Regions from separate parts of the Nonomuraea purpurea genome, predicted to be linked through region 1. Evidence: riboswitches for the same ligand, from Rfam matches in the RefSeq annotation. Region 1 holds a riboswitch; the other holds the start of a gene.
What was found. Region 1 has a riboswitch for glycine ahead of gcvT (glycine cleavage system aminomethyltransferase GcvT). Riboswitches for the same ligand answer to the same signal wherever they lie in the genome.
Positions count from the first base shown of each region.

Region 2: it holds a riboswitch for glycine, as region 1 does, so the genes downstream of both, gcvP (aminomethyl-transferring glycine dehydrogenase) here and gcvT (glycine cleavage system aminomethyltransferase GcvT) in region 1, are expected to answer to the same signal.

Region 1 covers NZ_JBHSBI010000045.1:19,273-24,929, forward strand. The annotation lists gene ACFOY2_RS50205 (gamma-glutamyl-gamma-aminobutyrate hydrolase family protein) at 1-517, shown strand, start outside; gene ACFOY2_RS50210 (DUF4287 domain-containing protein) at 570-857, opposite strand; partial or broken gene ACFOY2_RS50215 (winged helix-turn-helix transcriptional regulator) at 856-1,035, shown strand; gene ACFOY2_RS50220 (hypothetical protein) at 1,068-1,892, opposite strand; glycine riboswitch at 1,986-2,083, shown strand; glycine riboswitch at 2,105-2,204, shown strand; gene gcvT (glycine cleavage system aminomethyltransferase GcvT) at 2,238-3,323, shown strand; gene gcvH (glycine cleavage system protein GcvH) at 3,320-3,709, shown strand; gene ACFOY2_RS50235 (L-serine ammonia-lyase) at 3,866-5,242, shown strand; gene ACFOY2_RS50240 (hypothetical protein) at 5,295-5,444, shown strand; gene ACFOY2_RS50245 (hypothetical protein) at 5,482-5,657, opposite strand, start outside.
Region 2 covers NZ_JBHSBI010000003.1:240,860-246,516, forward strand. The annotation lists gene gcvP (aminomethyl-transferring glycine dehydrogenase) at 1-2,291, opposite strand, end outside; glycine riboswitch at 2,347-2,459, opposite strand; glycine riboswitch at 2,460-2,559, opposite strand; gene ACFOY2_RS07610 (MerR family transcriptional regulator) at 2,676-3,296, opposite strand; gene ACFOY2_RS07615 (bifunctional nuclease family protein) at 3,444-3,914, opposite strand; gene ftsR (transcriptional regulator FtsR) at 4,045-4,698, opposite strand; gene ACFOY2_RS07625 (FHA domain-containing protein) at 4,766-5,278, opposite strand; gene ACFOY2_RS07630 (sugar phosphate nucleotidyltransferase) at 5,543-5,657, opposite strand, start outside.

The DNA of each region.
Region 1 (5,657 bases):
GGACGGGCTCATCCTGGCCGGCGGCGGCGACATCGACCCGGCGCGGTACGGCGCGCGGCCGCACGAGCACACCGGCTACGTCAGGACGTTCCGCGACGACGCGGAGTTCGGCCTGATCAGCGCCGCCCTCGACGCCGGGCTGCCCTACCTGGGCGTCTGCCGCGGCCTCCAGGTGCTCAACGTGGCACTCGGCGGGAGCCTCCACCAGCATCTGCCGGACGTGGTCGGCCACACGCGGCACGCTCCCGAGCCCGGCCGCTTCGGTCACCTGCCGATCTCACCGGTCGCGGGCACCCACCTGGCCAAGGCGCTGGGCGAGAGCCCCCGGCAGGTCCCCCACTACCACCACCAGGCCGTGGACCGGCTCGCGCCGGGGCTCACGGTCACCGCCACCGCCGACGACGGCACGATCGAGGCCGTCGAACTGAACGCCAAACCCTTCGTCATGGCCGTGCAGTGGCACCCGGAGGCGGCCGACGACTGCGCCCTCTTCGAGGCCCTCGTGGCGGCCTGCTGACCCGCCGAACTCAGGCCAACGTGCGCGGGGCCTCGGGTAGCCGGTCAGTTCATCAGGGCCGGTTGCTCTTGCCGTCCAGCCACAGCGTGTCTGACTCGTCGCGATGGGAACCCGAGCTGCCGACGTGTTTGGCGTCGATCTTCGGCCCCTTCTTGATCACGTGCACCAACGCCATCGCGTGTCCACGTCCGAGGTCGTAGTCCTGCTTCAGCCAGTCGATGATCGCTCCGGCCTTCACGGACGGGTCATCGAAGCCGCGCTCCTTCGCCTTGGCGATGAACTCACGCGGTGTCAGCCCGGTCTTGTCCTCGATGTTGTCGAGGTATGCCTGGAACGACATGCGTTTCTCCATTCCGCGGGGGACCCCGCGAGCAGCAAGTTTGCCCTTTGCAAGCGTGCTTTGTCACCTCTCAGCTCGCCTCAAACAGCTCGAAGAGGCAGGACTGGCCACTCGTCGCGCGCTGCCCCATCCCGCGCGCGTAGTCGTCTACGAGCTCACCGATTACGGACGCGACCTCGAACCGGCGCTGGGGCGCGCGGACCCGCCGGCTCACCTCACTGGCCGGAGCACGCTGTCGAACACCACGACGCCCGCCCCGTGCTTGGCGTCGACGGCGCGGCGCAACTCGTCAGTGGCCAGCCATACCGACACCTCGAGCACGTTGCGGGTCACGCTGGACGACGCCGAGATCAGCCCGTCGCCCACCTCGCTCTCGACCTGCCGCTGGATGGCGTTGAGAGCGGCCTCGCTGCGCTGGGCGCCGCTCAGGCAGAGCGCGCCGCCCCACACCTCGCGGATCCACGCCTCCCTGCCCGACAGGTCGCCGGTGAACTTCAGATTGAGCACGTACTGCCGCGCGTCCATGTTCTTGGACGGGTCGGGCTCCGGGCCGAAATTGTCGATCCAGCCGCCCGCGAACTCAGCCGCCGTCATGGCCCGCTCCATTGCCTTGCCCAGCGTCTTCTCCGTCGCTCTGGCCGGATCGACGGCCCGCCAGCCGCCTTGCGGCTCCGGGCACGGGCTGGTGAAGTCCACCTCCCGAGCGGCGGGCGGCTTCCCGGGTGGGCCGGGCGGCTCGGTGAGCGTCAGCCGGGCGCCGTCCCAGGTGCCCACGACCCGGTACTCGCCCCATTTCACGCCGCCGCGCCACTCGTGCTTCACCTTGGTCCAATCCCAGCCGACCACGTCGGGGCCCTCGCACTGAGGCGGGAGCGAAGTCGCGACCACCGCGCAGAGCTGGGGTCCGTGCCCGCCGCCTTCGAGCACCGTGAGACTGGTCTCGTAACGCTGTGCGGCGGCGGTCTGCGGAGCGGTGCCGCAGGACACCAGGGAGAGGGCGGCGATCGCGCAGAAAGCCGCCGTACGGGGGATCATGCCCTTTCAACGTGAGCGCCGCCAAAGCGGTTCACGGGTCGCCAGAACGCGACAACAACCCCATGACGGCACTAGGCTGACGGACATCACCGGCGAAACCGTGCGGGAGAGTGCCCTGACAGCCGGTCAGGGCCCCTGAAGGAGCAAGCCCTCCCCGCGAACCTCTCAAGGCAAAGGACCGCGCGGCTGCCCGGCAAGTGATGGCTTGCCGGGAGGTGACCTCTGGAAAGCAGGCCTGCGGGGCCTCGCCGAAGGTGAAAGTCCGGTAAAACTCGGGCGAAGCTCTCAGGCATCCATGACAGAGGGGGAGGATGCTGGCATCCGATCCTGCCTTGAGGTGCGCAAATGTCCCGACCGACACCGCTACGAGACGTTCATGAGAGCCTCGGCGCCACACTGACCGACTTCGCGGGGTGGCTCATGCCGCTCCGGTACGGCAGCGAGTCCGCGGAGCACAGGGCCGTCCGCGAGGCGGCCGGGCTGTTCGACCTCTCGCACATGGGCGAGATCTTCCTGACCGGGCCGCAGGCGGGCCAGGCCCTCGACTACGCCCTGGTCGGACACCTGTCGGCGCTGGTGCCCGGCCGGGCCAGGTACACCATGATCGTCGATGAGCGCGGCGGAGTGCTCGACGACCTCATCGTGTACCGGCTCGGGGACGACGAGTTCATGGTCGTGGCAAACGCATCGAACTACGAAAAAGTCGGCGGTGAGCTGAAAAATCGCGCTAAGTCGTTCGACGTGGTGGTTGAGGATCGATCAGATCAGTACGCGCTGATCGCCGTCCAGGGACCTCACTCCCAGGAGATCCTCTCCTCGCTCACCGACGCCGACCTGGCCGGGCTCAAGTACTACGCGGGCCTGCCGGGGATCGTGGACGGGCGGCGGGCGCTCATCGCCCGCACCGGCTACACCGGCGAGGACGGGTTCGAGCTGTTCGTGGCGAACGACGACGCCGCGCCGCTCTGGCACGCGCTCACGGCGGCCGGGGAGCCGTACGGGCTCAAGCCCGCGGGCCTGTCCGCCCGCGACACGCTCAGGCTGGAGGCCGGCATGCCGCTGTACGGCAACGAGCTCAGCGCGGAGCTGACCCCATTCGACGCGGGACTGGGCAGAGTGGTGAAATTCGACAAGCCGGGCGACTTCGTCGGCAGGTCGGCACTCGAGGCGGTCAAGGACGACGCGCCGCGACGCCGCCTCGTCGGGCTGGTCGCCCGGGGCCGCCGGGTGCCGCGCCACGGTTACCCGGTCACCAAGGACGGCGCCGTCGTCGGCGAGGTCACCAGCGGTGCCCCCTCCCAGACCCTGGGCAAACCCATCGCGATGGCCTACGTGGACACCGGAGCCGAAACAGGCCTGGCTGTGGACATCAGGGGCAGGCATGAACCTATGGACCTGGTCGAGCTGCCCTTTTACAGGAGGAACAAGTGAGCAACATCCCTGACGACCTGAGCTACACCAAGGAGCACGAGTGGGTGGCCGGGCTCGACGACGGCATCACCGTGACCGTCGGCATCACGGCCTTCGCCGCCGAAGCCCTTGGTGACGTCGTCTTCGTGCAGCTCCCCGAGGTCGGAGCGAGCGTCGAGGGAGGCGACTCCATCGGAGAGGTGGAGTCGACCAAGTCCGTGAACGAGATCTACACACCTGTCGGCGGCGAGGTCGTCGAGGTGAACCAGTCCGTCGTGGACGACCCGAGCCTGGTCAACAGCGACCCGTACGGGGAGGGCTGGATGTTCCGGGTGCGCGTGGAGAGCGACGCGGATGACCTGCTGTCCGCCGAGGAGTACGCGGCCCTGACCTCCGGCGAATCCTGACACCCCCGCCGGGACTGGACCAGGGTTCCGGCGGATTTCATTGGACCGGAACTCCGGCGGATTGGACACAGCCGGAACTCCGGCGAATTCGAGACCGGCCGGGGCTCAGCCTTCTGGGTCTGGGCCCCGCCTCCTTCTCCTGAAAGGCGCACATCAATGGCGATCAGCGTCTTCGACCTGTTCAAGATCGGCATCGGCCCGTCGAGCTCCCACACGGGAGGCCCGATGGCGGCCGCGCACAAGTTCGCCCGCGGGCTGCACGACGACGGCCTGCTCGGGCAGGTCGCGCGCGTCGAGGCCATCCTGTACGGCTCACTCGGCCTGACCGGCAAGGGCCACGGCAGCGACAAGGCCGTCCTGCTCGGCCTGTCGGGCGAGAAGCCGGAGCTGGTCGACGTCGACTCCGTCGAAGACCGCCTGGCCGAGATGCGCGCCTCGGGCACGGTCAAGCTCTACGGAACCCACGAGATCCCGTTCGTCACCGGCGAGGACCTCGTCTTCGAACGCAAGATCTCCCTCCCCGAGCACCCGAACGGCATGCGCTTCACCGCGTTCTCCCCGTCGGGCGAGAAGCTCAGGGAGAAGGTGTACTTCTCGGTCGGCGGCGGTTTCGTCGTGGACGAGAAGGCCACCGGCGCCGACCGCATCAAGCCGGACGACACCGTGCTCCCCTACCCGTTCACCACGGGCGAGGAGCTGCTGAAGCACTGCTCGAACACGGGTTTGTCCATCTCGGCGCTCATGCTGGAGAACGAGAAGGCCTTCGGCCGCACCGAGGCCGAGATCCGCTCGGGCCTGCTGCGCCTGTGGCGGGTCATGTCGGAGTGCGTGCACCGCGGCATCTCCAAGGAGGGCGTCCTGCCCGGCGGCCTCAAGGTCAAGCGCCGCGCCAACCAGCTCCACCGCCGCCTGCAGGCGGAGTCGGCCGAGAAGGATCCGCTGCAGGTCATGGACTGGGTGGCGCTGTTCGCGCTGGCGGTCAACGAGGAGAACGCGGCCGGGGGCCGCATCGTCACCGCCCCGACCAACGGCGCCGCCGGCATCATCCCGGCCGTCCTGACCTACTACACCCGCTTCGTCCCCCGTGCGGACGACGAGGGCGTGGTCCGCTTCCTCCTCACGGCCGGCGCGATCGGCGTCCTGTTCAAGGAGAACGCCTCCATCTCCGGTGCCGAGGTCGGCTGCCAGGGCGAGGTCGGCTCGGCCTGCTCGATGGCCTCCGCGGCCCTCACGGAGGTCCTCGGGGGCACGCCGGAGCAGGTCGAGAACGCGGCCGAGATCGGCATCGAGCATAACCTGGGCCTGACCTGCGACCCGATCGGCGGTCTCGTCCAGATCCCGTGCATCGAACGCAACGCCGTCGCCTCCAACAAGGCGATCACCGCCGCCAGAATCGCCCTGCGCGGCGACGGCCGTCACTACGTGGCCCTGGACAAGGCCATCAAGACGATGCGGGACACCGGCAGAGACATGCTGGACAAGTACAAGGAAACCTCACGGGGCGGCCTGGCCGTCAACGTAATCGAGTGCTGACCAACCCTTTGGGTGGCACCGTAGAGTTGTGCCAATCGAAGGAGGGAGATCAGTGTCCACCACCGTCGGCGAGGCTCTCCAGGAGACGGACTACCTGCTTCGTTCTCCGGCCAACGCACGCCGCTTGATCGAGTCCTATCGAGAGGCGATCGAAGGGCGTTATGAGCGGCACGAACTGCTGGATGAAGAGGCCGCTCGGTAAACGACCAGGGGCCGACGGGGCGTGCGGTCGCCGAAGGTCAGCGGCGGACGTGGAGGCGGACGACGGCGCCCGCCTCGTCGTCGCGGATCTCGCGGCGGATCCGGCCGACGATGTCCTGGTCGAGCTTGTTCACCACGGCGCCCACGTCCGCTGCCGAAGGGCAGGTCAGGGTGATGCGCAGGGCGTCCTCGCCCACTCGTACGCCTGTTCTGC
Region 2 (5,657 bases), on a different contig from region 1:
TGCTCGGTGGCGGCCGTCAGCCCCTCGGAGCCCATCATCCTGATGTAGGCCCACGAGATCGGCAGGATCCCGGCCGAGCCGTACGGGGCCGCCGAGACGGCTCCCACCGGCGTGCCGTCGTGCAGCGCGTGGCCCGGCAGGTAGGGCGCCAGGTGGCCGCGCACCGCCACCGGGCCGACGCCGGGGCCGCCGCCGCCGTGCGGGATGCAGAAGGTCTTGTGCAGGTTGAGGTGGGACACATCGGCCCCGAACTCGCCCGGCTTGGCCAGCCCGACCAGGGCGTTGAGGTTGGCCCCGTCGACGTACACCTGGCCGCCGGCCTCGTGCACCTTGGCGCACACCTCGGTGATCGTCTCCTCGTACACGCCGTGCGTGGACGGGTACGTCACCATGATCGCGGCCAGCCGGTCGCGGTGCTTGTCGATCTTGGCGTCGAGATCGGCCAGGTCGACGTTGCCTTCGGCGTCGCAGGCCACGACCACGACGCGCATGCCGGCCATGACGGCGCTGGCGGCGTTGGTGCCGTGGGCCGAGGACGGGATGAGGCACACCTCGCGTCCGTCGTCGCCGCGCGCCTGGTGGTAGGCGCGGATGGCCAGCAGCCCGGCGAACTCGCCCTGCGAGCCGGCGTTCGGCTGGACGGAGACGGCGTCGTAGCCGGTCACCTCGGCCAGCCAGCCCTCCAGCGTGCCGATCAGCTCCAGGTAGCCCTCGGCCTGGTCGGCGGGCGCGTAGGGGTGGATCGCGGCGAACTCGGGCCAGGTGATCGGCTCCATCTCCGTGGTCGCGTTCAGCTTCATCGTGCAGGAGCCGAGCGGGATCATGGAGCGGTCGAGGGCGATGTCCTTGTCCTGCAGTCTGCGCAGGTAGCGCAGCATCGCGGTCTCGGAGCGGTGGCTGTGGAAGACCGGGTGGGTCAGGTAGTCGCTCTCGCGCGCCAGGGCGGCCGGCAGCGCGTCGGCGTCGAGGTCCACCTCGGAGCGGTCGAGGCCGAAGGCCGCCCACACCTTGGCGACCTCGGCGGCACCGGTCTTCTCATCGCAGGAGATCGAGACGTGGTCGTCGTCGACCTGCCAGAGGTTGACGCCCCGCTCGGCGGCGGCGGCCAGCACGGCGGCGGCCCTGCCGGGCACGCGGACCAGGACGGTGTCGAAGAACTCCGCGTGCACGACCTCCAGGCCCGCCTCGCGCAGCCCTGCGGCCAGGGCCACGGCGTGGCGGTGGACCCGGGCGGCGATGCCGCGCAGGCCCTCGGGGCCGTGGTAGACGGCGTACATGCTCGCGATGACGGCCAGCAGGACCTGCGCGGTGCAGATGTTGCTGGTGGCCTTCTCGCGGCGGATGTGCTGCTCGCGGGTCTGCAGGGCCAGGCGGTAGGCGGGGTCGCCGTCGGCGTCCACCGACACGCCCACCAGGCGGCCGGGGAGCTGGCGCTGCAGGCCCTCGCGTACGGACATGTAGGCGGCGTGCGGCCCGCCGAAGCCGAACGGCACGCCGAAGCGCTGGGAGGACCCGATCGCGATGTCTGCGCCGAGCTCGCCGGGGGCGGCCACGAGCGTCAGGGCCAGCAGGTCGGCGGCGGCCACGACGAGCGCGCCCGCCTCGTGCGCGGCGGCGGCCACGGCGCGGAAGTCGCGCAGCCGCCCGGAGGCGCCGGGGTACTGGACGAGCACGCCGAAGCACTCGGGCAGGGCGCCGTCGAGGTCGTGCTCGACGAGCGTGATGCCGAGCGGCTCGGCCCTGGTGGCCAGCACGGCCTTGGTCTGCGGGAGCGCGTCGGCGTCCACCACGAAGACGTCGCTCTTGGACTTGCCCGCGCGCCGGGCCAGCGTCATCGCCTCGGCGGCGGCGGTGCCCTCGTCGAGCAGGGACGCGCCGGCGACGGGCAGCCCGGTCAGGTCGGAGACGACCGTCTGGAAGTTCAGCAGCGCCTCCAGGCGGCCCTGCGAGATCTCCGGCTGGTACGGGGTGTAGGCGGTGTACCAGCCCGGGTTCTCCAGCAGGCTGCGGCGGATGACCGCGGGTGTGACGGTGTCGTGGTAGCCGAGCCCGATCATGGAGGTGAGCACCCGGTTGCGCCCGGCGATGGCGCGCAGCTCGGCGATGGTCTCGGTCTCGCCGATCGCGGCGGGCAGTTTGAGCCGGTCCTTGGCCCTGATGGCCTCGGGAACGGCCACGGCCACCAGATCGGCGACCGACTCGAAGCCGACGGCCTCGAGCATGCGCTGCTGCTCGGACTCCGACGGGCCGATGTGCCGTGCGGAGAACGGCGGAGCGAACGGATCGATCATGGAGACTGCCTCCCGAGGCTTTGGAGACCGGCGCCAGGGCGCGGGCGAGTGCCGGATCTCCCCCTCTGTCAGCGCGGACACCGCCGCGACCTGAGAGCTTCACCCCGGGAAGGGGCTTGCACCGTCGGTGAGGCACGCCTGGCGGGCGCGCCTGCTTTCCAGAGTCGCCTCGCCCGAGCGGTACTGGGTGCCTGAGAGATTCCGGGGAGGGTTGCTCCTTCGGCGCCCCAGGGCCCGAGGGCCTTGGGGACTCTCCCGCACGGGGTCGTCAGCCTTGCTGTCCCAGATTACTACGGTACGTCCCGTCCATTGGTCCACGGGAGGTTGCGGAATCCGCACTCACGGTGGCCCGCGCGGTGCGATCCACCGTGAAGGGCGGGGAAGCTACCCTATGCGCCGCGCCCGGCGGCGCTGGGCCAGCTCGTCAGCGGGGTGATCGGCCGGGACGGTGTCCTCGACCGCCGCGCGTTCCCCCGGCAGCTCCGCGAGGGAGCCCTCGACCTCCCGCCAGACCCGGCCCAGCGCGATGCCGAACACGCCCTGGCCGCCCTGGAGCAGGTCGATCACCTCGTCGGCCGAGGTGCACTCGTAGACGCTGACGCCGTCGCTCATCAGCGTGATCTGGGCGAGGTCGGCGACCCCGCGGTCACGCAGATGCTGCACGGCCGTACGGATCTGCTGCAACGACACCCCGGTGTCGAGGAGCCGCTTGACGACCTTGAGTACCAGGATGTCGCGGAAGCTGTAGAGCCGCTGGGAGCCCGAGCCGTGCGCGGCTCTTATCGTGGGCTCCACCAGGGCTGTGCGCGCCCAGTAGTCGAGCTGCCTGTAGGTGATGCCGGCGGCCGCGCAGGCCGTCGGCCCACGGTATCCGATGTCGTCCGGCAACGCCGCCGGCTGCTCGTCGAAGAGCAGACCCTGCTCCCCGGCACGCTGCCGTGCGCTCTCGCGCCGCACCGGATCTTCCTGGCCGGCCGTCTTTCCCTCGCCGCTGCTGACCGCCACGCGGACCTCCGGCTTTCTCTCATCCCGTGGCCTGATCTGGGGGTTCGTAAAGGGCGGCCACGAGTTTCACTTGCACCGTAGGACCGTGACCATGCTCAGTCAACGATCCGGCTCGGCGCGTCGTGAAGCGTAAATGCACTGAAATACCTACCCCGCCCTGCCGAAGTCTTCGGGAGTGATCGTGTCAAGGAACTCCCTGAACTTCTCCACCTCGTCCTCTTGGTCGTCGGGGATGACCACGCCGGCCTCCTGGACGACCTCCTCGCTGGCGAAGATGCGCGCTCCGGTGCGCAGGGCGAGCGCGATCGAGTCCGACGGGCGCGCGCTCACCTCCACGCCGTTGGAGAACACCAGGTCTGCGAAGAAGATGCCGTCGCGCAGGGCGACGATGTTGACCGCCCGCAGGCCGACGCCCAGGGCGCTCAGCACGTCTCGGAAGAGGTCGTGGGTGAGCGGCCGCGGCGGCGGCTCCTCCGCCTGGGCCAGGGCGATGGCCGTCGCTTCCGTCATGCCAATCCATATAGGAAGGAACCGCTCCCCGTGTGCCTCCTTGAGCAAGACGATCGGCTGATTTGTGGGCATTTCTACTCGAACGCCCACGACCTCCATCTGCAACACGGGCTGCTCCGTATTCTGACCGGTGACCCGGTACAGCTATTGGCTCGTCGCTTCTGCTGTCTGCTTCTGCAATTCAACGTAACACCAGCCGGGCCTGGAATGTGCCCTCGGCTCCCAGGTCGGTACGCTCTCAACGCCCCAGGACCGAACGGACCCCCGTGCGCACAAGGGATGCGTGCAGGTCGAGCAGGAGCGTGGAAAGCTCCCTGGCGGCCTCGTCGGCCTCCCCGATGGCTCCGGGGGCGCGACGCTTCAGTATGGGGGCCACGCTCTGCTCCACCAGGCCGCACTCGCGCTCGGCGGCGGCCTTGACCGCCCGCAGATGCCTGGCGCGCAGGCCGAAGCGGGCCAGGGCCCCCACGGTGCGCGCCACCTTGAGCGCCTCCTCGTCGTAGCGCCTGGCCACCGCGGCCAGCAGCCCGTAGTCCTCGAGCTCGTCGAGGGTCTCCTCGTCGATCTCCGCGGCCTCGATCAGCTCGGCGCGGCTGAGCTTGATCTCCTGCTTGTCCTGCACCGGACGGGGACGGCCGAAGCTCTCGGCCATCTTGTCCTTGATCACCCGCAGCGGCAGGTAGTGGTCGCGCTGCTCGGTGAGGATGAAGCGCAGCTGCTCCACGTGCAGGTGGGTGAACTTGCGGTAGCCGGAGGGGCTGCGCTCGGGCTCGATCAGCCCCTCCCCCTCCAAGAAGCGGATCTTGGAGATCGTCACATCGGGGAACTCGCCCTGCAGCAGGGCGAGCACCTCCCCGATGCTCATGTGCGAGCGTGCCGCCTGAGAGTTCATGCGGCCTCCTTCGTCAACCGCATGAACGCGCACGTGGCCGTGCCGACGCCTCGCCCGCTCCGCTCGCTCATACGCCGGAGTGGGCTCGCATCAGGAAGACCAGGCGGAACTTGCCGATCTGCACCTCGTCGCCGGAGTGCAGGGGAACCTCTTCGATGCGCTCCCTGTTGACGTAGGTGCCGTTGAGGCTGCCCACGTCACGCACGGAGAACTGGCCGCCGCGCAGGCGGTAGAACTCGACGTGGCGGCGGGAGACCGTGATGTCGTCGAGGAAGATGTCGCTCTCGGGATGGCGCCCGGTGGTGGTGAGCTCCTTGTCGAGCCGGAAACGGCTGCCCTGGTTGGGGCCCCTGGTCACGGTCAGCAACGCCGTGCCCGGCGGCAACTGCTCGACCAGCGCCCGTTCGGCCAGGAGCGTGTCGCCTGCCTCAGCCTCATACGCCTCGATTCCCGCTATGGAGATGGTCGAGGTGGTGTCCCCGGCGACCTCGGGTCTGGTCAACGGTGACCCACAGCGGGAACAGAAACGGGCATCCTCGGGGTTGGCGTGCCCGCACTGCGTGCAGTAGACGCTCGGCATCGATCGGCTCGGCCTCCTACCGCGAAGACGCGGCGACGGTGCTCTGGGGCGCGCCTCGCTTCGCTTTTTCAAGTTTGCGAATGCCGCAACTTACGCTGATCAGCGGCAAAGGTCAAGGCGGGGCGCTGCACTTTGGTTCGGACGCAGACAAAGTTACCGTCGCTTCCGCCCCGGGGTCCATGCCGCCGCGCGTTTCTACATTACGATCTTGCGGCGCTGACCGCGCACATCATCGGCAAACCCCTTTCTCCTCACTCCGTGTGGTCACGTGGCCGCCTGCTCCACGATACGGGCCCAGCGTTCCAGTAACGCCTGGGCTCTGTCCATGTCTCCCGCCTCCGCCCACAGATTCGTGACGGGCTCGGCGGCGGCGGGCAGG